Regions from separate parts of the Paenibacillus sp. FSL R7-0210 genome, predicted to be linked through region 2. Evidence: predicted binding sites of a transcription regulator. Region 2 holds the regulator's gene; each other region holds the start of a gene.
What was found. The regulator Rex, encoded in region 2, represses fermentation and respiration genes when NADH is low (regulators of the CRP and FNR family bind a similar motif). The targets are predictions, from matches to a motif close to TTGTGAAATATTTCACAA.
Positions count from the first base shown of each region.

Region 1: the regulator Rex is predicted to act here: its motif matches at 4,733-4,750, upstream of MKY64_RS18290 (flavocytochrome c).
Region 3: the regulator Rex is predicted to act here: its motif matches at 3,399-3,416, upstream of MKY64_RS26225 (phosphoketolase family protein).
Region 4: the regulator Rex is predicted to act here: its motif matches at 4,255-4,272, upstream of ric (iron-sulfur cluster repair di-iron protein).

Region 1 covers NZ_JBBPAR010000001.1:4,257,498-4,265,221, reverse strand. The annotation lists gene MKY64_RS18315 (response regulator) at 1-235, shown strand, start outside; gene MKY64_RS18310 (hypothetical protein) at 362-820, opposite strand; gene MKY64_RS18305 (flavocytochrome c) at 1,005-2,435, shown strand; gene MKY64_RS18300 (FMN-binding protein) at 2,461-2,820, shown strand; gene dcuS (DcuS/MalK family sensor histidine kinase) at 3,025-4,638, shown strand; gene MKY64_RS18290 (flavocytochrome c) at 4,767-6,326, shown strand; gene MKY64_RS18285 (NAD(P)/FAD-dependent oxidoreductase) at 6,410-7,648, opposite strand.
Region 2 covers NZ_JBBPAR010000001.1:1,533,919-1,541,642, forward strand. The annotation lists gene panC (pantoate--beta-alanine ligase) at 1-556, shown strand, start outside; gene panD (aspartate 1-decarboxylase) at 549-932, shown strand; gene MKY64_RS06595 (tetratricopeptide repeat protein) at 1,047-1,685, shown strand; gene dinG (ATP-dependent DNA helicase DinG) at 1,801-4,662, shown strand; gene MKY64_RS06605 (redox-sensing transcriptional repressor Rex) at 4,812-5,462, shown strand; gene MKY64_RS06610 (amidohydrolase) at 5,452-6,753, shown strand; gene MKY64_RS06615 (cell wall elongation regulator TseB-like domain-containing protein) at 6,783-7,304, shown strand.
Region 3 covers NZ_JBBPAR010000001.1:6,222,622-6,230,345, forward strand. The annotation lists gene MKY64_RS26220 (TIGR03915 family putative DNA repair protein) at 1-835, shown strand, start outside; gene MKY64_RS26225 (phosphoketolase family protein) at 901-3,285, opposite strand; gene MKY64_RS26230 (GntR family transcriptional regulator) at 3,562-4,284, opposite strand; gene MKY64_RS26235 (response regulator) at 4,377-5,519, opposite strand; gene MKY64_RS26240 (S-layer homology domain-containing protein) at 5,630-7,724, opposite strand, start outside.
Region 4 covers NZ_JBBPAR010000001.1:1,268,230-1,275,953, reverse strand. The annotation lists gene nirD (nitrite reductase small subunit NirD) at 1-2, opposite strand, end outside; gene nirB (nitrite reductase large subunit NirB) at 28-2,454, opposite strand; gene MKY64_RS05320 (hypothetical protein) at 2,680-3,366, opposite strand; gene ric (iron-sulfur cluster repair di-iron protein) at 3,499-4,194, opposite strand; gene MKY64_RS05310 (helix-turn-helix transcriptional regulator) at 4,421-4,645, shown strand; gene MKY64_RS05305 (DUF6773 family protein) at 4,623-5,066, shown strand; gene MKY64_RS05300 (hypothetical protein) at 5,262-5,984, opposite strand; gene MKY64_RS05295 (winged helix-turn-helix transcriptional regulator) at 6,372-6,689, opposite strand; gene MKY64_RS05290 (hypothetical protein) at 6,815-7,141, opposite strand; gene MKY64_RS05285 (Gfo/Idh/MocA family protein) at 7,174-7,724, opposite strand, start outside.

The sequences.
Region 1 (7,724 bases), 2.7 Mb from region 2:
AGGCACACTGGAGAGCATCTGGAGCACAATTAACCGGCTGGAGAGCCCGGTGTTCTCCACGGAGGATATCAGCAGTCATGCGCCCATCTCGCGGATCTCGGTCCGCAAATATCTGGCTTTTCTGACGGAGGCAGGTATTCTGGAAATGGAGCTTAGCTACGGGGCGGTAGGCAGGCCGGTGTATATGTATAAGGTGAGACCCGAAGGGCATGAACTTATCCGTAAATATCTATGAGCGTTCTCTTAAAATAAAACGGAGTCAAGGTGTCCCGAGGGTGCCCCAGGCGTTCCATGACTCCATATAGCCGTCACATTAGCTGTGAAGGTTATTAAGCTATGCCATACATAAGCGTGCGCAGAATCAATCGAAGGCCTGCTGCAGAGCCAGCGGACTGAACTCGTTAATGATTTTGTAGGCTACCAGGTGCGGGTTGTTCATGTCATTGTCGTAGATAATCATGTGATGCTTGCCCTTCAAAATAATGTCGAACCGCTGCTTCCGGTCGGCCTGGACGATGGTAATGTAATAGCTGTACTTGCTGTCTGTGCTCACATTGCGGGCGGATTTCATCAGGCGGACGCTGGAGAAATCATCGTAGATCCGCTTAATCGCTTCCGGCTCAGTAAGCACAATATCCTTCTGTTCACCGGGAACAGAAGATAGGCGGGTAATTTCCAGAGCGGCGATATCTTCCAGATGGATGGTTCGGGTAACTACTCTTTTGAATGAAGTATAGCGGCTCGCGGTGTAGCTCATCAGGGAGACACCGGCTGCTGCCAGAACAGCACCGGCCAGCCAATATTTTTCGCTTTTTTCCATAGTTTCTGTTCCTCCTAGTGATACGGTTGTATAAGCTCCAATTATAAATCTATAAACACATTCAAGCAAATTCACTACCTTTATTTACTTTATCATTTCTTTAATTACTAAATATTCTTGTCAGGGCTCCTTCAGGTTATGATGATTGTGAAAATATGCACAATAACAATTGGAGGAGAACTGAATGAACAGAAAGAGATGGGGAAGTCTGCTGGGCAAGGGGTTGCTGTTGGCAAGTCTGGTGGTATTGCCTGCATGTAACAGCACCAAAGGGGAGTCTACGGACATTGTTATTATCGGCGGCGGCGGCGCGGGAATGACTGCTGCCATTGAAGCGCATAATCAGGGAGCCAAAGTGATATTGATCGAAAAAATGCCTATGCTTGGAGGCAACACCGTCCGTGCGGAAGGCGGATTGAATGCGGCAGGAACACCTTATCAGGCAGCGGCTGGCATTACAGACAGTCCGGAGCTGCATTTCGAGGATACCATGAAGGGCGGCAAGAACCTGAACAACCCGGATCTGGTCAGAACACTTACAAACGGTGCGGCGGCTTCGGTGGAGTGGCTGAAGGAGAATGGAGCCGAGCTGTCTGAAGTGGGACGCGCAGGCGGGGCAAGCGTGAACCGGATTCATCGTCCGGCAGGCGGGGAAGCGGCAGGGAATTTCATCGTAGTCGCGCTGAAGAAGAAGCTGGAGGAGTACAAGATTGATGTGCGCCTGCGGACGACTGCCGATGAGATCGTCAAGAACAAGGACGGCGTGGTTACCGGAGTGAAGGTGACGGATAAGGATGGCAAGCAGTACACGATTAGTGCGAATTCCGTTATCCTGGCGGCTGGCGGTTTTGGAGCTAACATGGACATGATCAAGGGGTATCAGCCGAAGCTGGAAGGGTTCTCTACCACTAACCACCCGGGCGCAACCGGAGATGGTACAACGATGGCAGAGAAGATTGGTGCCAAGCTTGTAGACATGAAGGAGATTCAGATTCATCCGACCACCATTCCTAATCAAGGCGTGCTGATCACGGAAGGGGTACGCGGAGACGGTGCGATTCTGGTCAATAGCGAAGGCAAGCGATTCACGAATGAACTGCTGACCCGCGATGTCGTGTCCCAGAATATTCTGGCCCAATCCGGTAAAGTAGCTTACCTGATCTTCAATGATGAGCTGCGTGCGAACCTGAAGGCAACTGAGGTTTATTTTGGAATGGATCTGGTCAAAGAAGCGGCAACACCTGAAGAATTGGCGGCACAGATTGGTGTAGATGGCAAAGCACTTGCGGATACACTGAAAACGTATAATGGCTTCGTTGCTTCCGGCAAGGATACAGAGTTTGAACGGCCGGATCTTGAGCTGTCTTTTGAAAAGGGTAAATATTATGCAATTCAGGTAACACCGGGAATCCACCATACCATGGGCGGAGTAGCAATTAACACCCAGGCTCAGGTGCTGGATACCAAGGATCAGGTCATTGCCGGGCTGTATGCTGCGGGCGAAGTAACCGGCGGAGTACACGGCGCGAACCGTCTGGGCGGTAATGCACTGGCAGACATCACTACCTTCGGGCGGATCGCAGCGGATGAAGCTGTGAAGGCACTTAAGAAATAGGAACTTTCAGAAGGAGGAATTATTCATGCACAAGTGGACAAAAACCTTGCTGTTCTCTGCCCTCGCGGCTGCAACAGTACTAACAGCTGGATGCTCATCATCTTCCGGCAAGTATGTGGACGGGACCTATGATGGAACAGGCAAAGGGGTTAAGAGTGATATTAAAGTGGCGGTAGAGATCAAAGATGAGAAGATCGACGCCATTACCGTACAGGAGCATAAGGAGACGCAGGCGATGATCGATGCGGCTGTAGAGAATACGATTCCTGAAATTATTGAAAAACAAACCACAGAAGGCGTAGACGCTCTCTCTGGTGCTTCCGGCTCCAGCGGCGGAATTATTGAAGCGGTGACCCAGGCGCTGGAACAGGCCAAGAAGCAGTAAGTCATCATTCAATAGCTTATAAAAGTGTTGTGGTCATATCACCCGAGCAAGCCCAGCCCTCCTGTCTCCGGCAGAACGGCTGGGCTTGCTGCATAGTTCCATCCCCAGAAACAATCACTCTGGAGTAGCTTTACAAATTCTAGTTCAAATAATATAGTTCGAATGGTATAGGAATATGGGACATGAAGGGAGGTCTTCGCACCAGTGGCCAGGAAAAAAAGCTACAGTCTGCGCACAATGATTGCCGTCATGGTGTCTGCCGTTGTCCTGCTGGTACTGCTGATTTTATATTTTATTTTCCGGAATCAGATTATTCCGCAGACCCGGCAGGCGCTGGAGGATAAGGCGATTACGATTGCCCGTACCATCGCCCTGATTCCGCTGGTCTCTGAGGGACTCAGTGAGGGCAACAGCAAGGAGATTCAGGACTACACCTCAAGGATCGCCCGCCGCAATGATATTATGTTCGTGGTCGTGACAGATATGAAGGGAATCCGCTATTCTCATCCGGATGCTTCGCTGGTAGGTCTTCCCTTTGCGGGAGGCGGCCAGGAGATATCGCTGCGCGGAGGGGAGAGCATCTCCGAAGGGGCCGGTCCGCTCGGCAGATCCCTGCGCGGCTTCGTGCCGGTCTATAACAACCGGGGGCATCAGGTGGGTGTGGTCATTGCCGGTCTGTCCCTGGAGCGGGTCGAGCGGCTGGTTCTGATGAATGAGTGGACGATTATTGCGATTCTGGTCTCGGGAGCCTTGCTTGGAGCGGGAGGAGCATTCATTCTGGCGGCCCGGATCAAGCGGATGGTGTTCGGGATGGAGCCGGAGGACATCTCCAAGCTGCTCCAGGAACGCAGTGCGATGCTGGAATCCACGCGTGAGGGAATTATTGCCGTAGATCAGGAGGCGCGGATTACCATCCTTAATATGGAAGCACAGCGGCTTCTGCGGGCAGCGGGGATTGGCGGGAGCGCCATGAACCGGCAGATTGCCGAGTATTGGCCGGAGCTGGGTCTTGAGCAGGTATTGGCTGAGGGAGAGGGGATACAGGACCGGGAGCTGGAGCTGGGAGACAGCTCTCTTTTGGTGAACAGCCTGCCAGTCCGGGTGAACGGGAATATCGTTGGCGCGATTGCTACCTTCCGGGATGAAACCGAATTGGCTGTGCTGGCAGAGAAGCTGTCGGGAGTCTCGGTCTATGCAGAAGCGCTGCGCTCCGGTGCCCATGAGTTCATGAACAAGCTGCATGTCATTATGGGCATGACGCATATGGGTCTGTATGATGAGCTGCAGCAATATATTCTGGGAACGGTAAGCAATTACCAGAAGGAGATCGGGTCGATCACAAGACAGATCAAGGACCCGGTGCTGGCCGGATTTCTGCTGGGGAAGCTGAGCCGGGCACGCGAAGCGGGGATGGAGCTGCTGCTGACCGGAGACAGCTATCTGCCGGAGCCGGCTGATCCGCAGGTGATTCATGAGCTGATTACGATTGCCGGCAATCTGCTGGATAATGCTCTGGAGGCGCTGGGGGAGCTCTGTGAGCAACCCGTGAAGCGGGTGGAGCTTGCTTTTCAATATGAAGAAGGGCGGCTGCTATGCGAGGTTAGCGACAACGGTCCGGGAATTCCGGCGGGCCTGGGGGAGAAGATCTTCGTTCAGGGCTACTCCTCCAAGGGTGAACAGCGGGGAATCGGCCTATATCTGGTGAAGAAAAGTGTAGACAAACTGGGGGGTCATCTTGAGCTTGCCGCCGGCTGCGGGCCGGGAGCACATTTTATCGTGGATGTGCCTTATGAGGTGAAGGAGGAGGAGGGTGTGTGAACATTTAAGGTCTGCATACCCGCTTACTTTAGTTACAAAACTCTTTAATAATTTACGGAAGGTTCCACAAACCGCTTCTTTGGCGCTATGATAATTGTGAAAATATGCACAAGGGGGGCACAACTCACATGAATAAGAGATTAACAGCGGCGCTTATCCTCATTCTCTCCGTGATGCTGGTCATTGCAGGCTGCGGAAACAACAATGCGGGCAGCAGCAAGAATGAGAGCAAGGAAGCGGGCAGCGCGGCCACAGAGCCGGCAGCAACCACTGTACCTACAGAGAAGGCAGAAGCCGTGTCGGGAGCATCCGAAGCGAGCTATACTCCGTACGATCAGTTAAAGGATAAATATGATATCGTCATCGTCGGCGCAGGCGGTGCGGGAATGTCTGCTGCGTTGGAAGCCAAAGCAGCCGGCATGAACCCGGTGATCTTAGAGAAAATGCCGGTTGCCGGCGGCAATACGACTAAATCCTCCTCAGGGATGAATGCCTCGCAGACCAAGTTCCAGAAGGAGCAGGGCATCGAAGACAGCAACGAACTGTTCTATGAAGAGACCCTTAAGGGCGGACATGATACGAACAATAAGGAGCTGCTGCACTTCTTCGTGGATCAATCCGCAGGTGCCATTGACTGGCTCGATTCCATCGGAATCCGCCTGAACAATATTACAATTACCGGCGGTATGAAGGAGAAGCGTACCCATCGTCCGGAGGACGGCTCGGCCGTGGGACAATATCTTGTAGCAGGACTTGTCCGCAATGTTCAGGAGCAGGGAATTCCGCTGTTCGTCAATGCGGATGTGAAGGAGCTTACGGTACAGGATGGTAAGGTGAACGGCGTGAAGGTGCTGTTCAACCAGGCCGATGACAAAACGATCAGCGCAGCAGCAGTTATCGTAACCACCGGGGGCTTCGGTGCCAACAAGGAACTGATTGCCAAGGTTCGCCCGGATCTGCAAGGACTGGTAACGACCAACCAGATTGGCAGCACCGGCGACGGCATTGCCATGATTGAGAAGGTCGGCGGAACTACCGTAGACCTGGATCAGATTCAGGTTCACCCGACTGTACAGCAGGAGAAATCCTACCTGATCGGTGAAGCGGTCCGGGGAGAAGGGGCTATTCTTGTATCTGCTGAGGGCAAGCGCTTCGGCAATGAGATGGATACCCGTGACAAGGTGACGGCTTCAATTAATACACTTCCTGAGAAATCCGCTTATCTCGTGTTCGACGCCGGAGTGAAATCCCGTGTCAAGGCGGTAGATCAATACATCAAGATGGGTGTAGTCAAGACCGCAGATACCATCGAGGCACTGGCGGATCAGATGAAAGTTCCTGCAGCTTCACTCAAGACTACAGTAGATACTTGGAACAGTGCGGTAAAAGCTAAGTCGGATGCCGAGTTCGGCAGAACTACCGGTATGGATAATGATCTGTCCGGTGCTCCGTATTATGCGATTCAGATCGGCCCTGGGATTCACTATACGATGGGCGGAGTGGTGATCAACACCAACACTGAGGTCTTGAACAAAGACGGCAAGGCGATTACGGGCCTGTTCGCGGCAGGAGAAGTGGTCGGCGGGCTGCACGGTGAGAACCGCATCGGCGGTAACTCGGTAGCCGAGATCATTATCTTCGGACGTCAGGCAGGGATTAAGTCGGCTGAATTTGTAAAAGCGCAATAAGCTATTATCCTATATTGTTCTCATGTAAAAGGGATGCTCCGCAGCCATCAGGCTATGCGGGCATCCCTTTCTGTGTTGCAGCTCTAAGGCTGTATCGCCGGGGAGGGCGCAGGCTTGGCCGACCGGGTCAGCGAGAACAGCTCCAGCTCCGGACGGCTTTTGCCGGCCAGCGTATCGGCAAGCAGCTCGGCGGCAATCATGCTGTAGACCGTGCCGTTTCCGCCATAGCCTTCAATGAAGTAGCAATGCGGAAATTCCGGGTGCGGCCCCATATAAGGCAGTCCGTCACGGGTGGAGCCGAAGACCGCTCCCCAGGAATATTCGGCCTTGATTCCTTGAAGTTCCGGGAACAGGGCCGTAAGCTCCTCGACCAGACGCTCACACTGGGAGAGGACTCTTACCTCACGCCGCTCCACGCTGGTAAGCTGCTCATCCTTGCCGCCGGCGATAATCCGGCCTTCCGGGGTAGTCCGGAAATACAGATAAGGCCGGGCCGTTTCCCAGAGCAGGCTCTGCTCATGCCATTTTGGAAGATGTGGCAGAGGCTCGGTCATAATAGCATAGGTGTTGATCAGCTCTGCTCCCCGGTCCTTCTTCATCTCCTGGGTCTCGTACCCCATAGCAAAGACGACTTTCTTTGCAACAATCCGCCCCTGTCCGGTATGACAGATTACGCCGTCTGGATTGTACTCATAATGAAGGGCTTCGGTATGCTCATAGACCCTTACCCCGCCGGAGTGCGCTTTATGAATCAGGCTGTGTACCGTCCGCAGCGGATTGGTTTCCGCATCTCCTTTGGAATACAGCGCACCTGGTTTGGAGAAGGCGTAATGGGCGCGGATCTTCTCCGCCTCCCAGAACTCCGAGTCGAAGCCGTGCTTGATCAGATTCTCATTCTCCTGCTTCAGCATATCCACATCTTCCGGGACGCTGGCATAGAGCAGACTGGTGCGTTCAATGATCTGCGGATCGATGTCCAGCTTGCCGGGCAGGTCAAGAATCGCACGCATGGCCTGCTGGCACAGCTTGTAGAACAACACGCCATTCTCTTCCCCGAAAGTATTCATGCAAGCTGTCAGCGACTTGTCATTGGCGATCTGCAGCAATCCCGTATTGGCGTGGGAGCTTCCGGTACCGATCGTTCTTTTATCGATAAGAACGGTATCTGCTCCACTGAGGGACATGCGGTAAGACATCATCGCTCCGCCCATCCCGCCGCCTACAATGAGACAGTCGCAGGTTATATCTTCCTCAAGCACCGGATATACCGGAGGCTCAGGCAGTGTGTGTTCCCAGGGCAGTTGCCCGCTGACGAGTTTCATAGATCTGTTCGCTCCTTTATGTCATTCAGAGTAGTATTATTTGCACTATTGAAGAGTCTCATGCGTCAAGACCTTA
Region 2 (7,724 bases):
GCTTACGTCACAGCTCTGCGGCGCTTCGCGTCCGGGACATTTTGACGGAGTAACTACTGTGGTCAGCAAGCTGTTTCATATCGTGCAGCCGGATTACGCCTTCTTCGGACTGAAGGATGCCCAGCAGGTAGCGGTTCTCCGCCGGATGGTGTCTGACCTTAACATGAACGTGCATATTATCGCCTGTCCCATTGTGCGCGAGGAAGATGGGCTGGCGCTTAGCTCCCGCAATGTCTATCTGAGCAGCGAGGAGCGCAGACAGGCACTGGTATTGTCTCGTTCCCTGCGCGAGGTGCGCCAGGCTATGGAAGAGGGCAGCATTCGTACGGTAGATGAAGCACGGGCCCTGCTGGTCTCGGTCATTTCTGAATCGCCGCTTGCGGTCATTGATTATGCGGAGATTCTAACCTTCCCTGATCTGGAAGAGCTGGAAGGCGGCAGCAGGCTGACGGATGCGGGCGGAGAGGTTATAATGGCTCTGGCCGTGAAGTTCGGCAGAACCCGTCTCATTGATAATAATGTATTTATTCCTAAGGAGGCACACGCTCTTGTTTAGACATATGATGAAATCCAAGATCCACCGGGCAACGGTCACTGAAGCCAATCTCAATTATGTGGGCAGCATTACCATTGATGAAGATCTGATGGAAGCCGCAGACCTGCTGGAGAACGAGAAGGTGCAGATCGTGGACAATAATAACGGTTCCCGTCTGGAGACTTATGTCATTCCAGGTCCGCGCGGCAGCGGCGTCATTTGTCTGAACGGGGCAGCGGCGCGTCTGGTACAGCCTGGCGATACAGTGATTATTATATCCTACGCTGTCATGTCCTCCGAGGAGCTGGCGGCACACAAGCCGACTGTAGTGTTCGTTGATGCGGGCAACAAGCCGGTGAAGCTGGCGGATCATGAGATTCATGCGACGATTGCCTGAATTCTGAGCTTTGAGCCATGTAATCAATGGCAGGGATGAAGACCCCTGTACTTGCTGATAATGAAGTAAGGCAAGCTTAAGCTGACTTCATTATCAGTAAGGGTGGGATGTCCGGTGTTTCAACATTTATTTGCTGAGATGAACAAGATGCTCCAGGAGATCAAAGCCGACTATCCTACTGCGGAGGGTGCCCGCCGAAGCGATCTTTTATCCAAGTATAATATGCTCCACCGCATCAGTGATAATGTAATGGACGAATGGCTGGTCTTCGCCGAGAAGCTAAGCGAGTTCCGGGAACAGGCGGATTTTCAGGTTCAGCCGGAGGAGCTGCCGGAAGAGGAGGCCCCTGAGCTTGGGATGGATGCTTTTGTCAGGGGCCAGGGCTATTATAAGCTGCTGATGTACCGCAAGTGCATTGAACAGTTCAGGGAGGTTACGGCACAATATCCGGACAGCCTCGCTGCCCGCCTGTATCTGGCCATGGCTTATCTGCAGGAGGGAGAAGGCGATACCGCCTGGGGACATCTGAATCACATGCTGGGCCTGATCCGTGAGGTGAAGCTGAAGGCGATGATCTATAATGCTCTGGGCTGTATCCGGGCTTCCCAGGAACGCTTCAATGAAGCCAGTGAGCTGTTCAGCCTGTCGTTGCTGCATGATCCTGATCTGCCGGAGCCGAACGTGAATCTGGAGGTGTGCCGCAGACGGGGCGGGAAGCTGGAGTTTGGCCATCAGCTGGTTTCGCTTTTATAATTTATCCTCGGTTTCTTTAGGCGATGCGCCCCACTTCCCGGGGTGTGCATCGCCTTTTTTCGTAACTTCTGTTATGCTGATAAAGAGTCTCAAGTGAAAGGGAATAGAACTTATAATGAAATTTGCCGTGCTTGATTTTGAAACTACGGGAACCCAATCTGTGGGAGAGATCATCCAGGTTGGCCTTGCCATTATAGAAGAAGACGGGACGATCTCCCGGGTGTATGGTTCCTATGTCAAGCCCGGAGCGCCAATTCCTCCTTTTATTACGGGCCTGACCGGAATTACAGACAGCGATGTACAGGATGCGCCGGAGCTCGATGAGATGATGATGGAGCTGGTGCCGCTGCTGGATGATGTAGTCCTCGTCGGACACAATGTCGCGTTTGATTTTCATTTTTTGCAGAATGCGCTGGACCGCTGCGGCTACCTGCCGTTTCAGGGGCGGATTCTGGATACGATCGATTTTCTCAAAATATGCTTTCCCTCGCTGAGCACCTATCAGCTTGGCGCGGTAAGCAGCCACTTCGGCATTACGCATGACCGTCCCCATCAGGCGGACAGTGATGCGCTTGCCACGGCTATTGTGCTGCTCAAATGTCTGGAAGAGCTGCAGAGTCTGCCGCTGCTGACGATTCAGCGGCTGAATGAGCTGTTCGCGGACGAAGACAGTGATCTGGCCTGGTATTTCGACGGACTGCTGCGGGAGCGGGAGATGGAGACCTTTCAGCCGGAAGGTGAGCTGAGCTTCTACCGCCAGCTTGCGCTGGCTGTGGGGGACTGGGCAGAGCTGGCTACGCCACGGGAGGAAGGAAGCGTCAATCCGCTGGAGAATATTACCTTTGAAGAATATATGGATGAGGTAACCAAGCGGCTGAAGGCTGTTCTTCCCCAGTATGAGAGCCGAGAAGCCCAGGAGCTGATGATCCATGAGGTCATTACAGCGCTTGAGCAGGACAAGCATCTGCTGATTGAAGCGGGAACAGGCACAGGCAAATCGCTGGGTTATCTGCTTCCGGCCATCTACCATAGTGTGAAAAGCGATCAGAAGGTGATGGTCAGCACGCATACCATTAACCTTCAGGACCAGCTGCGGGAGCGGGATATTCCGCTCTTAACCAGCGTTGTGCCGTTCCCGTTCAAGGCCTCCATCTTTAAGGGAAGAGGGCACTATTTGTGTCTGCGCAAGTTCGAACATAGAATGAACAAAAAGGACTTTACGAGTCCAAGGGAAGAAGCGCTCACCGCTGCGCAAATGCTTGTCTGGCTGACTCAGACGACGACCGGCGATGATGAGGAGCTTAACTTAAGCGGACGGGGCGGCGATTTCTGGGAGACGGTGGCCAGTGATACCGACTCCTGCCTGGGACGCGCCTGTCCGTGGTTCCGCAAATGCTATTACCACCGGGCCAAGCATGAAGCCGGGATCTCCGATGTGGTGGTCACCAATCATTCCAAGCTGTTCGCAGATGTCAAAGCCGGGCATCAGCTTCTTCCGGCGTACGACCATCTTGTAATTGATGAAGCCCATCATCTGGAGGATATTGCCGGCAAGCATCTTGGCATGCAGATGAAATATTTCACATTCGCCCATACCCTCACCCGACTCTATAAGGATAGCCGGAGCGGGCAGCTGCCTGCCCTCCGCCAGAGTCTGCAGTCTTCGGGCAGTGAGCAGGCTTCCGAATGGAGCGGCGTGATCGACCGGATCTATCCCGATCTGCTGACGGTGAAGGAGTCCTGGGATGCGCTCAGCGACCGGCTCTTCAGCCTGCTGCCCGAGCGCAGCGATGCAGGGGCCGGTGAAGCAGGCCAGCTGGTGGCACGCCTGCAGCCGGGCAAGAAGCCGAAGGATTGGGAGGAGCTGGCTGCCCTTGAGAATACACTGAACCTCAGTCTGAGCGATATCATCCGCAAGGGCGACAAAATGCTCAGTGAGATGCGTGACACGGACAGCCAATCCTCCTCAGACAGTCTTGTGACCGATATCGGCGGGTTATTCAAGGATCTGGCATCCATTAGAGAGCAGATCCGCTTCTTCATGAGTCTGAACGATGAGAATATCGTGTATTGGCTGGAGGGAAGCGGTAATTATAAGGGCAAGTCGCTGCAAATGTATGCTGTTCCTGTAGATGTCAGCACCCAGCTCAGGGAGCTGTTCTTCGATAAGAAGAAGAGCATTATCCTGACCTCGGCCACCTTATCCGTGGATAAATCCTTCCAGTTCATGATTGATAACCTGGGTCTTGGCGAGGCTGCAGAGCAGCGGCGTCTGATGACTGCACTGCTTCCGTCGCCATTCAAGTATCGTGAGCAGGCTCTCCTGGTCATTCCGCGGGACTTCCCGAGCGTCAAGGGGAGTATTGGGGATGCCCGCTTTGTGGACACCCTCGTGCACTCCCTTGCTGAGACAGCTGTAACAACACGGGGGCGGATGCTGGTGCTGTTCACCTCCTACAAGATGCTGCGCCAGGTGTATGAACCGCTGAAGGAGGCACTTGCCTCACAGGATATCGCGGTACTCGGACAAGGTGTGGAAGGCGGCAGCCGGAGCAAGCTGATCCGCCGCTTCCAGGACAGCCCGGCTTCGGTCTTGCTGGGTACCAGCAGCTTCTGGGAAGGGGTGGATATCCCTGGAGAAGCATTGACCTGCCTGGCGATTGTCAGACTGCCGTTCCAGCCGCCGAATCACCCGCTGGCAGAAGCGAAGTCAGAGCTGCTTCAGGCACAGAAGAAGAATCCGTTCATGAAGCTGTCCGTGCCGCAGGCTGTCATCCGCTTCAAGCAGGGCTTCGGGCGGCTGGTCCGCACGGCGCAGGACCGGGGCATCGTAATTGTGTACGATACCAGAGTGATTGAATCGCATTACGGAAAGTACTTTCTGTACTCGCTCCCCGGTCCCAAGATGGAGCATATGCTCACCGAGCAGATGGTCCCGAGAATTGCCGAATGGCTGGATGACGGCGGGGTTTCCTAATTCATCTGCTATTGCTATTATTAATAAGTCATGATTATCCTGAAGATCCGTTCCCGCCTGTCCTGCCACTCCGGCAGGCGGCGGGGCACGGTTGCTATAATTGTACGGAATGAAGTGTAGGCTAACAAAACTTTTAAGGAGGAGAATACATGAAATCGGATAAAATATCGGAGGCCGTCGTGCGCAGGCTCCCAGTGTACCTGCGTTTCCTGAACGATCTCCAAAAACGTGAAATCTCCACAGTCTCTTCTCAGGAGCTGGGCCAGAAGCTTGACCTAAATCCCGCCCAGATCCGTAAGGATTTGGCTTATTTCGGTGATTTTGGCAGAAAAGGCATCGGCTATGATGTATCTTATCTGATTGAGAAGATCCGCCATATCCTGAAGCTTGACCAGCAAATTAATGTTGCACTGGTTGGAGCCGGTAACCTCGGTCATGCTTTGTCTAACTACAACGCTTACTTGAAGGATACGATGAAGATTACTGCCATCTTCGATGCCTACCCGCCGAAGGTGGGCCAGCAGATCAACTCGCTGGTTGTGCAGCCGATGGAGGAGCTAAGCAGTACCATCCGCTCGCAGGGCATCCGGATCGGGATTATTACCGTGCCTGACAGCGAAGCCCAGAACGTAGCCGATATTCTTGTGGATTCCGGTATCGAAGCGATTCTGAACTTCGCACCGGTTATTCTCAAGACGCCTGCCAATATCCGGATTCATGCCGCAGATTTCACCACAGATCTGCAGAGCTTGGCCTATTATTTGCATGATGGAAAGGATGAGGCTGAAGATGAGCAGTAAGATCACGATAATCAAGAATGGGCACTTCCTGGTTCCGGGCAGTGACAAGCCGGTACTGAGCGGGTACATGTCCCTGGAGAATGATCTGATTACTTACATAGGTGAAGCTGAGCCGGTAGTGGAGGATGGTGCACAGGTCATAGACGGCAGCCGTCTGCTGTTCATGCCGGGTCTGGTCAATACCCATGGGCATACGGCCATGTCACTGCTGCGCGGATACGGCGACGATATGGTGCTTCAGACTTGGCTGCAGGAGAAGATGTGGCCGATGGAAGAGAAATTCACTGGTGATGATGTATATTGGGGAACCTCGTTGTCTGTACTGGAAATGCTGAAGGGCGGCACAACCACCTTCCTCGATATGTATGATCATATGGACCGGGTAGCGGAAGTAACGGAGCAGTCCGGTATTCGTGCTGTGCTGATGCGCGGCGTAATTGGGCTGTGCCCGGAAGAGGTACAGCAAGCGAAGCTTGCTGAGGCGATTGCTTTTGCCCGTAACTGGCACGGCAAGGCTGACGGCAGAATTACGACCATGCTCTCACCGCACGCCCCGTACACCTGTCCTCCAGAGTTTTTCATGAAGTTTGTGCAGGCTGCCCATGATCTAGACCTGCCAATACACACCCATATGTCCGAGACGCGCCATGAAGTGGAACAGAACGTGGCCGACTACGGCCTGCGTCCGGTCGCGCATCTGGAGAAGCTCGGGATGTTCACCCGTCCTTCGCTCATTGCCCACGGGGTTCATCTGAACGATGAAGAGATCGGGATCCTGGCCCGCCATAACGTTGGCGTGTCGCATAACCCCGGTAGTAACCTGAAGCTGGCCAGCGGGGTAGCCCGTGTTCCTGAGCTGCTGAGAGCCGGGGTTAAGGTCTCTCTGGGGACAGACGGTGCGGCGAGCAACAACAATCTGGATATGTTCGAAGAGATGCGGCTGGCGGCTCTGATCCACAAGGGCGTAAGCGGTGATCCTACAGCGGTACCGGCTCCTGAGGCGCTTCTGATGGCTACGGAGTATGGGGCGCAGTCTATTTTCCTAAGCGGGGTGGGCCGGCTTGCAGCAGGAATGAAGGCCGACTTCATCGCACTTGATATTGACCAGCCTCATCTGCTGCCGCATACCGATCTGCTCTCCCATGCCGTATATTCGGCAAGTGCCAAGGATGTAGAGCATGTATGGGTGAACGGCCAGCAGGTTGTGAAGCATGGACAATGCCTGACACTTGATGAAGAAGCCATCCGCCGCAAAGCACAGGAGACGTTCGAGAGCCTGCTTAAACGGTAATTCAAGGGAACGGGAAAGGAAGCAGCGTGGTGAAGAAGAAGAGGAGAAAATGGATCTGGCTGGGGATTACCGTGGTGCTGCTCCTTCTGTTCGGACTAAGCCAGTTCTATGCCTACATTATGAAGGACCAGTGGAACGAGCGGAGTGAGGCCAAGGAGCTGGCCCGGGCGCGTGCCGGACTAACAGAGGTAACCAAGGCCCAGAAATCTGTCTGGAATGAGAATGAGATCTACTGGGTGCTGACCGGTAAAAATGAAGCAGGGACCGAGCTGATGGTGTGGGTCCGTTTCACCTTGGAGGGCAAGCCTGCCGGAGGCGACAACGACCTGTATGCTGAGGAACTGAGCAATGGCACCTCAGAAGAGAAAATGCGCGGAATCATAGCCGCCCAGCTGCCGGACATTACGATCGAACGGCTGCTGCCCGGTGTATACAACGGGGAATATGCCTGGCAGCTATTTTACAAAAAAGACGGGCGATTCTATTATAATTTTTACCGCTTCAAGGATGGCAGCGCCATCGGTGAGGGGTACAGTCTGCCGAACCGCTAGCGTCACTTTAAGCGGCCGGGCGTTCAGGCTTGAACTATATTTAGAAGCGGGAGATACAGTGATACTGTACTCCCGCTTTTTTGGCGTGTTATATACGAGTAGAGAACAGGCTAGAGCTGTTCATGGACTTGAGGGACACCAGGATCTGTGGCTTACTTAATAAAGGGGAGGCATTGATCGGAGCTGCTCCCTACTGCTCTGTTGTCAATATGTACATATACCAGTATATATAGATTGCAGTACCATTCATGTACATCGGGCTGTTTTCAACCGGGTTCAAGCGACATTGATCTGCTCATTGTCGTAGAGGACAAGCTGTCCGCAGAGGTCAATCATAGACTTGCCAGGCGTAGCGTAGCCTTTCATGACAGTCTGCCGAATAATTGCGGAATAGGAATATAGCGGTGCGGCAGTCGCCGA
Region 3 (7,724 bases), 4.7 Mb from region 2:
CGGAAGCTTCGAGGGTCTGCTGTGCTGTGTATTTGAGAGCTATGCCTGGAAGGAGATACCGCTGGCGATTCATGCTGAAGGCGGGGAAATAGGCCTGCTGCTGGAAGCGAAATGGATTGAGACCGACAAAGACAAGGCCGCACGGGTACTGAAGTCCCTGCCGCTGCGGATCAGCCGCGAAGCCGAGGAGCTGGTGCGTCTGGGCTTCTGGAGCTGCGCTCCCGAGAAGGAAATGCTGCTGCTGAACTTCCTGTATCTCGGCTTCCGGCATGGCCGCAAGGTGATGAATATGCTGGCGGATGACACCGTTAACACGCTGATGAAGGCTGTCCAGCAGCTCCGGCATGAAGCGCATCTGTATACGGGCTTCGTTCGCTTCTCCGTATACGGCCCGGTCATGGCCGCAGTCATTGAACCGCAGGGCTATGTGCTGCCTGTAATCCAGGAGCATTTCTGTGACCGGTTCCAGGGGGAGAGCTTCATGATCTACGATCAGACCCATGGGGCTGCGCTGATTCATGAGCCCGGGCGTGAGGCCATCGTGCCTTTAAACGGTTGGACCCCGCCTGAGCCGGATGAGACGGAGGAATCTTACCGCCGCTTATGGACCGGCTTCTATCATGCCATCGGCATCAAGGAGCGCCGCAATGACCGGCTGCGTTCCTCGAAGATGCCGAAGCGATACTGGAAGCACATGGTGGAGATGAACGGCAGCAACGGGGTGCCTGTACTCACCGCGGCGCAGCGGAAGAAGGCATTGCAACCGGAGGTCCCGGAGACCATAATCCAGCTCCAATCATTGGACAAAAAGAGCGCTCCGCAGCCATCAACATGACTACCGGAGCGCTCCTTAATTGAAGCCTACTATATTATTAATGAAATAACACGATCATCTAGAGCTTAGTTCAGAGCCTTCCATACCCAGCTCTCAACCTCTGGAAGGTCGATGCCTTCTTCACGGATGTACGCGTGATGCTTCTGCACCATGGCGTCCATCTCGTCAGCGATAGCCTGGTATTTGTTTGCTTCCGGCAGGCTCAGCACAGCTTCCTTCGTAAGATCGAAGCGGTCCATCTGGTTCAGTACACGCATATCGAACGGTGTAGTGATATCGCCATTCTCGCGGTAGCCGTGCACATGCAGGTTGTGGTTGTGGCGGTCGAAGAACAGGTCTTTGATAAGGCCTTCATAGCCGTGGAAGGCGAAGATGACCGGTTTATCCTTTGTGAAAAATTGATCAAACTCTTCGTCAGACAAGCCGCGCGGATCGAGCTTCTGGCTTCTCAGCTTCAGCAGATCGACTACGTTAATGTAACGGATTTTCAACTCAGGCAGCTTCTCATGCAGGATCGAGATGGCAGCCAAGGCTTCCATAGTTGGTTCGGTACCCGAAGAAGCGATAACGAGATCCGGCTCTTCGCCTTTGTCGGTGCTGGCCCAGTCAATGATCTTAAGGCCTTTGTCCACCAGCTCCTGAGCTTCGTCAGCCGAGAACCACTGCGGACGCGGATGCTTGGAGGATACGATCAGGTTGATCTTCTGGCGGTCATTCAGGATCTTGTCGAACACAGCCAGCAAGCTGTTCGCATCGGACGGCAGATACTCACGGATGAATTCAGGCTTCTTGTCAGCCAGATGGCCGAGCAGACCCGGATCCTGGTGGGTATAGCCGTTATGGTCCTGCTGGAACACTGTCGATGTAGCGATCACGTTCAGGGAAGGAATGTCTTCTCTCCAGGTCTGATCTGTAGCCTTGCGCAGCCACTTGAAGTGCTGGGTGATCATCGAATCGACCACGCGCAGGAAGGCTTCATAACTGGCGAAGAATCCGTGGCGGCCAGTCAGTACATACCCTTCCAGAATCCCCTCTGCCTGATGCTCCGACAGCTGGGAGTCAATGACACGGCCATAGGGAGCGAGGAATTCATCCTGCGGTTCCTGAATGGCATCCATCCATTGACGCTTGGTCACTTCGAATACTGGTCCCAGACGGTTAGACATAGTCTCATCCGGTCCGAAAATACGGAAGTTGCGGTTCTCTTCGTTGAGGGTTACAACCTCTTTCAGGTATTTGCCCAGTACGGCCATATCCTGTGCAATTACTTGGCCTGGGGCGGAATTATCGAGAGTATAGTTGCGGAAGTTCGGCTTGTGCAGGTCTTTAATCAGCTTGCCGGCATTCGTTACAGGGTTCATCCCCATACGTCTGTCGCCGGTTGGCAGAATTTCAGCCAGATCTGCGTTCAGACGGCCATTCTCATCGAACAGTTCTTCAGGTCTGTAGCTGTTCAGCCATTCAAGCAATGCCGGAGCATGCTTCATGTTCTTCTGATCGACCGGAATCGGCACCTGATGGGCACGGAAGGAGCCTTCGTTCGGTACGCCATCCCACGATTTCGGACCGGTCCAGCCTTTAGGGGAGCGGAAGACCAGCATCGGCCATACAGGGCGTGTAGTATCGTTATTTTCACGGGCGTTCTTCTGAATGGCGGCAATTCTCTCTACGATTGTATCCAGCACCTTAGCCATTTCCGGGTGCATCAGATCCGGGTTCTCGCCTTCTACGAAGAATGCCTCCCAGCCGTTGCCGGCAAAATAGGCGGTCAATTCTTCTCTGCTCATCCGGGAGAGGATGGTCGGGTTGCTGATCTTGAAGCCGTTCAAATGCAGAATCGGTAACACAGCACCGTCTGTAATCGGGTTGATGAACCGGTTGGACAGCCAGGAAGCGGCCAGAGGACCGGTCTCTGCTTCGCCGTCACCTACAACTACAGCGGAGATCAGGTCAGGGTTATCCAGAATCGAACCCACGCTGTGCGACAGGGAGTAACCCAGCTCGCCGCCTTCATGAATCGATCCGGGTGTTTCAGGAGCTGCATGGGAGGCAACACCGCCAGGGAAGGAGAACTGCTTGAACAGCTTTTTCAGACCAGGGATGTCCTGAGTGATCTGCGGGTAGATTTCGGTGTAGGTTCCGTCAAGATAAGAGTTCGATACCATCACCTGACCGCCATGGCCCGGGCCTTCAATATAGAACATGTTGAGATCATATTTAGTGATTACGCGGTTCAGGTGCGCATAGATAAAGTTCTGCCCAGGGATCGTGCCCCAGTGTCCGATCGGCTTCACTTTGACGTCTGCATCCTTCAACGGTTCTCTTAACAACGGATTATCCTTCAAATAAAGCTGACCTACGGAGATGTAGTTCGTTGCACGCCAGTAAGCGTCAAGCTTTGCCAGATACGTTTTCGAGGAATAATCCACCTGTTCGATTGTTAATCCCATGTCTTCCACTCCCTAATCTTTTTCTTTGTAAATTGAATGTATCACTTCTACATTTACATCATACATCGGCATTTCAGAAATTCAATCTTTTTAGAAATTAATACGGTCCAATATTGTGAAATTTTGAACATAGTATGAATTCCTCTGCAAATCACGCACAAAAAGATGTTTATTTTTATAATTATGGATTAATTTGTTATATTAAAAAACTCTAAAAAGACCGGGATTCCTCCCGGCCTGCTATACCTCAGTTATGCTATTTACACCGTCCATCCGTTAATGCACAGATACAAACGTGTTAAACTTCAGATACTCATAATGGAAGCGCATATGCGAAAACTCAAACGGCGTGCCGTTATCCAGGAAGAAGATCCCCTCCATAATCCCTACGGGTTCATTCTCCTTAAGATGGAGCAGCTCCTGATCATTCAGCAGTGAAGGCTCGGCAAAAATAGACAAAAAGGATTTGGTCACCGCCAGATTGCGCGACTCCTCCAGATAATGAAAAATCGACCCCTCAATAATCGTCTGGTCGAGATTTTGCACAATTTTGATCGGAATATATCCCGTCTCAATCATGAAAGGCGCACCTTCAAACAGGCGCAGACGCACGATCTTATACACGAAATCATGGGGCATCAGGAACAAATCCCGCTGAATTTCCTCCGTGGGCCGGATGACCTCGAAGCTCAGCACCTTGATCTCCGGCTTCTTGCCGTGCATCTGGAAGTTATCCGACACCCCCAGATTAGAGCCTTCGTAATTGAAGATCGAATCGTTCTTTATGTATAACGGATTGATGAAGGTGCCGGAGCCGCGTTTCTTGAAAATAATGCCCGAGCTCTCCATCTTCATCAGCGCACGCTTTATGGTACTGCGGCTAACCTGATACGCCTCGCTGAGACTGCGCTCATCCGGCAGCTTCATATCGGCGTACTGCCCGGCAAAGATCTTCGTTTTGAGGTCAGCAATAATCTGCTTGTAGACAAATTGGGTCATGGGGTTCTCCTTCGCCGGAACTTTGCAGAACGAAATATTCAAGATTAAATATATCATAATTTAGATAGGGCAAAAAGGATGAATCCACGGATTCACCCTTTTTGACGCTTGTTATCCCAATCCCTATACCATTTGACAATCTCCCGGCTCGGTTTCTCCGCAACCTCTGCTTCCATGACCGTTTCCAGCAATACATACTGTCTTTGCACCAGAAAATGAAAGCCCATTCTATCCGATATTTGCATGTACAATAATTGCGCCTGCTCCTCTAACGGATAGCGGGTGCAGACCTGTTCAATGTGCTTGAAGGCCTGTTCATATTCTGCATTCCCCATATACCAGCGGACCAGATTCAGCTTCAGCCGAATCCACTGCAGCTGGAATCTCTGCCGCTCAAGCTCCGCCCACACATAATCGTACCCCTCCAGATATTCGCTCTTGAACAGCTTCAGGATTCGTTCGTATTCGGGCAGTGTGTCATTCGAGAGCTCTAACCCCGCTTGGATAAAGCGGTCAAACTCATCAACGTCCAGGCAGATTCCATTCAGCTTGAGCAGATAGCCGTCCGCCGTATTTTGCAGGAGAATCCGTTCTCTGCTGAAGGGCTCCAGCATTTTGCGGATATGATACACAGCCGTATATAACTGCGGATAGGCCCTGTTCGGATCAAAATCAGCCCACAGCAATTCAATCAGAGTGGCTTTACTGACCACTTTGCCGCGATGATGCAGCAGGTAAAAGAAGATTTCCTGCGCCTTCGCCGTTCTCCATTGCAGTGACGGAAGCTCCTGACTCCCTTCGTAGATCCGGAAGGCATCGAGCATCAGCATTCTCCAGCTTGTCTGCGCTGACGCTGCCCGGGCTGCCAGGCCAGGCTTCTGCTGAGCATTCAATCTCCGAACTGTAAGCTTCAGACGGTCCGTATGAATCGGCTTAAGCAAATAATCCAGGGCATTCAGCTCAAAAGCCTTGATCGCATAATTATCATATGCCGTTACGAATACAACCTGCAGATCGGGTCTCCGTTCCAGCAGCCTTTCCGCCAGCTCAATCCCGCTCAGCTCCGGTAAATGAATATCGAGAAACACAATATCGGTCTCGGTCTCCTCTACCTTTTGCTGCCCTTGCAGCGGATCGGTATATTTGCCGATAATCTCGAAACAACCAAGCGCATGCAATTGGCGTTCCAAAGCCTTTAGTGCCAATTCTTCATCGTCAATCAGGATTGCTCTCATTCGGATCTCCTTCGCAACTGGAAATCGGTACGGTTTTATAACCATTATACTTCAAATTTAATGATTTAGGGGCTGGAGGAGAAATGATCTCTCCTCCAACCCCTATCCATTTATTCTGTAACCCGTTGTTCCTTCTGTTCACTGTCGATCCGGTACTGATGGTCGATGACAGCCTCCTGGATGTCCAGGTAGGCCCAATGATTCTTGGAGACATCCGGGAATTTCACAGCATCTGCTCCATGGAGCGGGCCGCGGTCAAACATCTGATTAACAATGACTACAGCTTCCGCCCGGGTCAGGTAAGCATTCGGCTTGAAGCTTCCGTCCGGGTAGCCCTTGAGCAGGCCTGCCGACACATTGGCTTCAATTACCGCCTGGGCCCAATGTCCAGTGGTATCGCTGAAGCCCGATTTTCCGTCTGCCGGTACGGCAAGCTTCAGGTAGTTGGCTGCAGCAGCAGCCATCTCTGCTCTCGTAATCGGTGCATTGCCCCGGAATTTCCCGGCCGGATCACCCTTCATCACGCCCTGTGCATTCACAAAGGCAATGGCTGCTGCCGCATAATGGCGGACAGCTACATCCGGGAAGGGAGGAGTGCCTACAGCCGCACTAGCATCATAGCCCAGATTCCGGGCAATCATGAGCGCCATCTGCGAGCGCGTTACCCGTTCGTCCGGCTTGAATTGACCATCCGGGAAGCCAACGATATAGGATACATGTGTAGCAGGCGACTGATTATTGAAGTTAATAATCGTAAAGGTACTGAATTTGCTTACCGAGAATTCCAGTCCAAGCAGTCCCTCTTTATAGGTAACCGCTTTGCCTTTGACAACCTCTTTCGTACCGTCGGTATGTTCAATGAAAATACCGAGCTGTGCGAGGAATGCATTACGCGCCGCTTCATTCGCAGGCAGCTTCACATCTCTTAGCGGCAGGATCAGGGTTACCGCCCTGCTGGACAGATTCGTCTCAATGGTCATCGGTCTGGCGACCACTTCGATTTTGTTGTTCTTCGCCACTTCGCGGACCACAGCTTCAAGCGTGGCTCTCTTCTCGATTTCACTCCGCTCTGCTGCACTTCTCACCGGCACCAGCCGGAAATAGAAGTCTTGTCCGATGCCTTCCAGCGATTCATTCGGAACACGCACAATTGCATTCTCCGTATAGATTTCCAGTACAATGCCGTTCTCTTTCAGCAATTTGGCGGTTTCCGCCGGAATCTGGACATTCACTTCGCTGACATTGTCCGCCGCATCCGGGATGACTACACGGGCAATGCTTTGTCCCGTCTCTTTCGCCATCTTCACCGCTTCTTCAGCCTTATCCTTGGTGAAGCGGACCAGATCAGTGATCATGCCATTGCTCTGAGTGGTACGCTGTACAGGCACTTTCGTGATGCCAGCTGCATTGGCTCCGCCGATGGCCACATCCACCTGAATCACTTCGGTCTTGGATGTTTCAGGAGCTGCTGGAGCCGGAGCGGAACCTCCGCCTCCGCCTGAAGATACAGGCTCTTGTCTGGTAATGATCATTGTATACGTATTCGTTCCGCCTGCGGAATCCTTGACGGTAACCAGAACTTCATTCTTGCCTACTTTTAGAGGGAGCGCTTTGCTCCATTGACCGTTTGTAACCTCTACCGGAGCTTCACCGGCAATACTGAGTGTTACCACAGCACCAGGATCAAGTGTAACCGGCTTAAATGACATTTCATATACACTGTTCGCTACGGATACATCATAGCTTGCAGTTTCAGGCTTGAACTCAGGCTGCAGTGTGCCGCTCGAAGGATCAAGCGATACGAGCTTCCCGCTTGCGCGGATAACCTGAATTTGGTATTGCCCCAGCTTAACGCCCGGACGCTTCGCATCCACAATATCTACCTGGATGATGTTCAGCCCTTCCTGAAGCGGCAGCTTGCTCCAGTCTCCGTCAGGAACCTCTACACCGTTCAAGCTAACCTTGCGCAGCGTATCGTTATCTCCTGCCGGGGCAAGATTCAGCGCAATAGTCCCCGTCTCATTAGGCACGGTCGCCTGATAGCCGCTTGGTACATCCGGCTGGAAGGCTGGACTCAGCGATACCGGCTTATCCCCTGCCGTTAATCCCAGACCGTTCTCCGGCAGCTTGCCGCCGTCGGCGATATATTTGCCATCCCCGCCTAGGTCAATGCCCGGCTGCAATCCCGTAAGCGGGTTATTCTTG
Region 4 (7,724 bases), 270 kb from region 2:
ATTATGCTCTCTCCCTCTCCCTTTAGACTATACCTGTGTCTCTTCGAACAGCGCAGTACGGGTGTTTTTGTCATCCAGCATTTTCCGCCAAGGATCACTCACCTGGGCCAGTGCAAAGTCAATACGTGCCGCCAGCTCTTTACGGTTGTCGTCATTGCCCATAACCACTGTCTGGATATGCTCAAGACCCATGCGCTCTACCCATTCGGAGGTTCTCTCCAGGTAATTACCGGTCTCACGGTAGTACTGGATTACAGCGGAGCAGACCTCAACCAGTTCCTCGTCGGTCTTCACCTTGCAGAAGGCATCTGCGATCCGTGGTTTAATCCCGCCGTTGCCGCCGATGAATACCTCCCAGCCGCCGTCATTGCCGACAATCCCGATATCCTTCGTGCAGGACTCGGCACAGTTACGCGGACAGCCGTTAACCGCCATCTTGAACTTGGCCGGCATATCCAGCCGCTCATATTTACGCTCAAGCATAGCGCCCATGCCCATGGAATCCTGTGTGCCGAAGCGGCAGAACTGCGAACCCACGCAAGTTTTTACCGTACGCAGCGACTTCGCATAACCATAGCCGGACGGCATATCCAGCTCCTCCCACACCTTAGGTACATCTTCTTTTTTGACACCGATCAGGTCAAGACGTTGTCCGCCCGTTACCTTCACAACCTTCACATCATACTTCAGGGACACATCGGCAATCCGCTTCAAATCCTCAGGAGTGGTCACCCCGCCATACATCCGCGGTATAACTGTATAGGTTCCGTCCTTCTGAATATTGGCGCTCATCCGTTCATTGACGAACCGGGATTCTTTCTCATCCTCATGAGTGTCAGGGTAGATCATCCCCAGATAATAGTTCACGGCAGGGCGGCATTTCGAACAGCCTTCTGCCTGCTTCCAGTCCAGGACATGCATGACTTCCTTGGTGGTCCGGAGCCCTTTAGCCGTAATCTCGGCTACGATCTCATCCCGGCTAAGCGAGGTGCAGCTGCAAATCCCCTGCTTGGCGCTCTGCTGGAAGTTGTCTCCGAGAACGAATTGCAGAATCTGCTCCACCACTGGCTTACAGCCGCCGCATGAGCGGGTTGCACCCGTGCAGGCTTTGATCTCATCCACCGTAGTGAAGCCGTTCTCCGTAACAGCATCTACAATGGCTTTTTTGGTTACGCCGTTGCAGCCGCAGACGATTTCTTCATCGGCCATCGCTTCGACGGACATGCCTTTCTTGGCTCCGCCTCCGCCGCAGCAGCTTGTGCCCATAACTTCATCATAGATTTCATTGGTCATCTCTGTGCTGTTTTTCACAAGCTTCTGCAGGTTGGCAGATTCCGTTACATCACCGAACAAGACGGCACCGACAATCACATTATCCTTAAGCAAAATCTTCTTGTAGGTTCGCTTCCATTCATCCTTGGCAGAAATGACGGTATGCTCCGGTGTTTCGGTGAATTCACCAGCGGAGAATACATCTACCCCGGAAATTTTGAGCTTGGTTGCTACAACTGAGCCTTCATAGCCCGGAGTCTGTACACCAGACAAATGCTTGGCAAGAACCATCCCTTGCTCGAATAGCGGTGCAACGAGTCCGTAGCAGGTTCCCCGGTGTTCTGTACATTCGCCGACAGAATACACATCTGCCATAGAAGTCTGCATATAATCGTCAACTACGATCCCGCGGTTAACGGTGATTCCGCTGTCCTTCGCAAGCTGGACATTCGGCTTGATTCCAACAGCCATCACTACAAACTCTGCCGGCAGCTCACTGCCGTCACTGAAGCGCAGACCGGTAACCCGTTCTTCGCCTGTCAGCTCTACCGTCTGCTTGCCCATGGCGAATTTCACACCTTGACGTGTAAGCTCTGCCTGCAGCATTGAAGAAGCGGTACGGTCCAGCTGGCGCTCCATCAGATCCTCCAGCAGATGCACAACGGTAACATCCATACCCAGGTTGACCAGGCCTTTCGCAGCTTCAAGACCTAGCAGTCCTCCACCGATCACAGCCGCCGTGCGGTACTGCTTCGCCGCTGCCAGCATCGCATCGCAGTCCGCGATATCGCGGAACCCGACTACCCCATACTTGGTGCTGCCGGGTACGGGTAGAATGAAAGAATTCGAGCCTGTTGCAATAATTGCTTTATCGTAAGGAACCGCCAGTCCATTATCGGTCAATATTAGTTTGTTCTGTTCATCGATCCGGGTAACAGTTGTGCCGGTATGCAGTGTAATATGATTATCTTCATACCACCCGAGATCGTTGAGAATGATGTCTTCAATTGTTTTGCTGCCTTCAAGTACATAGGACAACATAATCCGGTTATAGTTGGGATGCGGCTCACTGCCGAAGACAGTAATATCATAAGCGCCGCCCAGCTTCAGAATCTGTTCAATAGTGCCTACTCCCGCCATGCCATTCCCAATCAGCACTAACTTTTCTCTTTCCGCTGCCACTGGTAGACCCTCCTTCAGAAACTCTGATTTCTTCAATAACTTTACCTGATAGAGAAATTATACTGTCCCCAATTCCATGACAAGTGTGACCACAGTCACACGGTATGTGAATTTTTTCACACAAGTGGAGATGACTTCTCCTGTCCAAAAAAAACGGATACCCATGCAGTTTCGCACAGATATCCATTCATCGGGTACATGATCTCACTCATATACTTCATTCACTTATTTCAGTACCAGAGAGATCTCCAGCTTGTCCTGCGGACTGAGCTTCATGTCCACTCCATTACCGAGCAGACCTTTATCGTTGACCTTCAGTCTCCATTCCTCGCTGCTGAGCGGTGTATAATCCATAACAGTAAGCACCGTCCGGTTATCCTCGGCAAGCCGGACCATACCGCTGTTCTTGAGCAGTCCCTTGACGGACATATCCTGCATAAAAGAAAGCACATGCGAATGTGTCAGCTCCGGCTGCTCGCTCCCCCCGTTCACCGTGATGATGACAGGCTGAAACATCTTTCCGGTTCCGGCAGGCCCTGCTGACATCGTAATGGCCGAACCCGGTTCCAGCGTCGTATTCAGCTCTTGAACCTTCTTGCCGTTCACCTGAACCTCCCAGCTCATATCCGGACCCAGGGAGACCTTATTCACCTCAAGAATACTGGTTCCATCCGCTGAAAATGTAACAACGCCGCTCTTTCTGAACAGCTCTATTATTGAATTCCCAGGCACGTAAGCTTCGTTAAGCAATCTGGCCGAGCTTCCGGCCATTTCACTGTCACCCACCTTGACTGAAAAGGTTAATCCTTGGCCTCCGTTACTGCTGCCGCCATTCTCTGATCCCAAGCCACAACCGCTTGCCGCGGCTAGCAAGAGAAGGCACAGCATGAAGCGCATCCATTTCGTGGACATCCCACGGCACCGCCTTCATATGTATTTTCCCAGACTCTTTAAGGATAACGCATAGAGGAAGGGTTCTCAAATCATTTCTGCCGGAAGAAAAAGTAAAAAGCCCCCGAAGGGACTTCTACCTTGCAGCAGGTTCTATTGATACCGCAGGAACAAAATGTTGTTCTCCAGATGTACATGCTCGAAGGTCATGCCTTCCAGTTCTTCAAGGCGGGCATAGGTCAGGCGATAAGTCGTGCAGGCATGTGCAGGCGGTGTGTAGTCATTAGTAACTCTGCGCAGCTCGCGCAGAATCTCTCCGGCCCCGTCATGCTCAGCTTCCAAATTATGCAGCAGTCCGCGCAGCTCCGCAAGTCCTTCTTCGGTGGGGTTCTGAGTGTAGGCCAGCATCTTAGGGAATTCGCTCTCTTCTTCCTTCGCTGTATGCTGCAGCAGCTCTTCACGCAGCATATTGAACAGACGGTGCATTTCTCCGAGGTGCGGTGAATCCTCACCGTGAACGCGGAACACCTTGGTTACATTTTGACTGATTAACGGAAGCTCTTCACGCAGATAACGGTGATGCTTGTTCACAATATAATCCACCAGCTCCTCCGAAGAAGCCTCGTTCCAGGCGGTATCCTCTTCCAGAACCGGGTGCTGCTCTTGCAGCTTGTTCAGCTCCTGCACCATTGCTGCCGGATCAAGACCCTTCTCGGCAGCGGCTTCAGCCAGCGGCTTGGCACCTCCGCAGCAGAAATCGATCCGTTGTGCCTTGAAATAATCTGCTGCTTTGGGGAACTGCAGGACAATATCTCTGACCATTGCTTCCGGGGTGAACCCGGGATGAATTGTTGTATCGTTTAATTGATTGGACGCCATGTTGGCCCCTCCTCAGGTTAAGATGTAGGTTTGTGCTTCTTTTCACTTCTACACCTTATCACTGGGCTTAGGCGGAACTTGTGATTGTACGCACTGAATATAACAAATTTTAATGAACGCGAACTTTTAGTATTCTTATGTAAAATATACTAGACATTTTGTTTTATATATTTTACAATATGCGTGAGGTGAGGGAATGGGGAAGAATCTGAGGCTCAAAGCCTCCAGAGCGGCAAAAGACATGTCGCAAAAGCAGCTGGCGGATGCCGTGGGGGTCACAAGACAGACAATTATCGCGATTGAGAATGGTGATTACAACCCCACTCTGAGGTTGTGCATTGACATTTGTGTAACCCTTGGGAAGACGCTGGATCAATTATTTTGGGAGGGAACGAAGGATGAGCAGAACGAACCTGGATGAGAGACAATTGCAGCAGCGGCACAAGGCGGGGAATCAGGCATTTCTTTTGATGGCATTCTTATTGCTGGCAGACATGGCGCTGCAAAACTACGGAATGAAGTGGCTGGAATATCCGCTTAGTAATTACGCAATTTTCATGCTGGGTGTGGGTTCCTATCTCGTACGGCTGATCTGGAGCGGTGCATATGTGGGACCGGGCGGAGCACAGGGCGGAGCAAAAGGGAAAAACGTTCTGGGGGCACTGCTGGCGATCGTGGTGGCAGCCTGCATCCTTATCGTTACCTTCGTGAATCCAACCGCCCAATCAGCAGCAAACAGCGGTGCGAACGGGAAGGTGATTCTGATCATTTCCGTTACAGCAGGACTGGTCATCTTAAGCACCGTGTACTTGATCCGGCGGAGGAATAACCGGGCGGAGTAGAGTGGCTTGTACTGCTGTGAGTGACTAGAAGTACAAATAAAGGAGGAGCGGAGCGATCGCCTTTGTGTTTGGATTTCTACCGCGAAGAGCGGTTTGTATCAGGAAATCCAAACACAATAGCGGCCGGAAGTCCAAATGTTCACCGCAGCGACGACTTGGTTTTAAGTTCAACTCTTTTTTCGAGCTTCACCTTTTCTATCGAACCGTCGCCTGCATGTAAGTCCGCTTGCCCTGCGCATCCTTCAGGTAGGGGCCAAGTCCGGCGAACCGCGAATGATCCACATATACACCCGTCATCCATCTGCCTTCGGTCAGGCCGCCGTTCCACTGCAGCACCAGATCGGGGGCAGAGATCCATTCCTGATACACTCTGATGTTCTTATCCTTATATTCTTTGGCCGGTTTGTTCAATTCGCTCAGCGGTGCCGGGGTAAGGTAGGTGGGCACGAAATATACAGAGATCAGCTCCATATCCTCCTCACTCAGAAAAGCCGCCTCCCCCAGGTAAGGCTGGAGCAGCCGGGTATTCTCATACATGGACCATATCACAGCTTGAAGTACCATGCTCTGGCTAATTCCATTATGAAAAGTAAAACGGCGCTGAGCATTTGAGCCACTCCCTCCCTTAGCCGTTACCGGCTCCAGGCAATGCCGTTCACAACCGATACATTTCCAGCCGGACGGGCCTTGAATCCATTTTTGAAACACACTCCCGCTGTCATTATCCCCTTTATAAAGAGAAGAAATGATCTCATACGGCACACCGATCCACGCATCCCACAGAGAATCCGGGAGATAGTTATGAAGCATGAACAACACCTTGTCATAGATCAGCTGTACTTTAATCGAAGCAGTCTCCAGTTCGGCGACATCCTTTTTTCCATAGGTTATTTCCCGGGAAAACAAGGTGATGGTCATGGTCCTCGCCTCCTAAAAGTTGTGTGAGCCCTCCGCTTCCTTTCATCAGCATCGTCCAAAACACATCCCGTAAGCATCCGTCTGCCTTATAACCCTGGGCTTTTCCTACTTTTGTTAACGCTTCCACACATCCGTAATATTTAGTATGTTCTATTATATTACACAGGTAGGGCCTAAGTGCAAGGTTTATTTGGGCAAAATTTGCATAAACAAGCGAAAACGGCATTGCCGTCCTTATAAAGGACGGTACCGTTTCAGCGAGAAATAGAAGGATAAGTTATCGTGTGAAACCTATAAATTCTTATATTTCAAGCAGAACAGCATATGAAAAGCCCCTTACCCGGATACGCGGCAAGAGGCTGTCATCAAATATATATTACGGTACTGCTACTCCACCCAGCTCTCGGCCCAGGACTGGATTTGCTGCATGACCGGCTCAAGCGCACGGCCCTTCACTGTTAATTCATACTCAATGCGCACCGGTGTCTCCGGGTACACATGACGTACCAGAATGCCCTCGCATTCCAGATCCTTCATGCGCTCGGACAGCATCTTATCGCTCATTGACGGAATCAGTCCGGAAATATCCTTGAACCGCTTGGGGCCGCTCATCAAGGTCTGAATAATGAGTCCGTTCCAACGCTTGCCCAGAAACGAAAAAGCCGTCTCAAATCTCGGGCACATCGTCAGTTGATGTTCTTCCATGGTTATCACCTCTCACTTATGAAGCTTACAATTAGTTAGTATATATAATTTTACCACATTTATTCTGGAATGAACATCGTTTGCCAAAAAAAAGTTCATTAACCCCTATTATTATATTTACGCTCTCAATCCTTGGTGTCTTCTGCCTTGCGTCTTAGCTGGATGGCCTCTGTAACCACATAGGCAAGATCATCGTTACTGTACAGGGAGAGTACTCCCAGCACTGTATCATCGGAGATGAACCCGGCCTCCTCCGCGGATACCGTCAGGGCCAGCGCATTGGCCAGCGCCTGATTGCCCTCCTGCTGCGGATAAGCCTGCAGATACAGGGCATGCGGGTCCAGCTTATTATTCACACACCACTGGGCAAATACAAGAATCATCATTTCCTCGTCCCGCTTGTAGCTCTCGATAATCCTCTCTTCCATCGACTTGTTGTCATAATCCTCCATGTTGTTCTCCTCTCTGCTGCGATGCTAACCGCTCAGCGGCTTAATCTTGCTGCTAATTCATGGCTCGGCAATACGGCCGAAGCGGAAATACCGCATTGCTCCGGTGTCGCTATATTACTGAGATAATGGCTGACCGCTCCGCTGAAGCCTCTGCGCTCCAGCACGGTATCCCAGCTGCCGAAGTTCTGCGTGCGCGGCAACGAGCCCTGCTCATATAATATAACCCGTTCCATGTCCGTCACCTCAACCGACCTGCCATGTCCGTGCAGCTCCAGCTTCTCCAGATCGGCCCCTGCATCCCGGACCATGCTGTAATGGCCGGTGGTCCCGTTATCCCAGCCCAGCATTCCCGAGGCGTGCAGAAGCCGCCCCTCCGCATCCGCCCTCAGGCTGGTGTGCAGCAGCTCATAATCCCCGCCGGACAGCCAGAGCAGCAGATCCAGCATATGAATCAGGTCATCATGGATCGTCTCATGGCTGTTACCCTGCTGCAGCTTCGTCCGGTGTTTGACTGCGGTGGATTGGCTGATGCCTCCGGCCTTATGCAGCCAGGATTTGGCGGCGGCATACATCGGGGCATAGC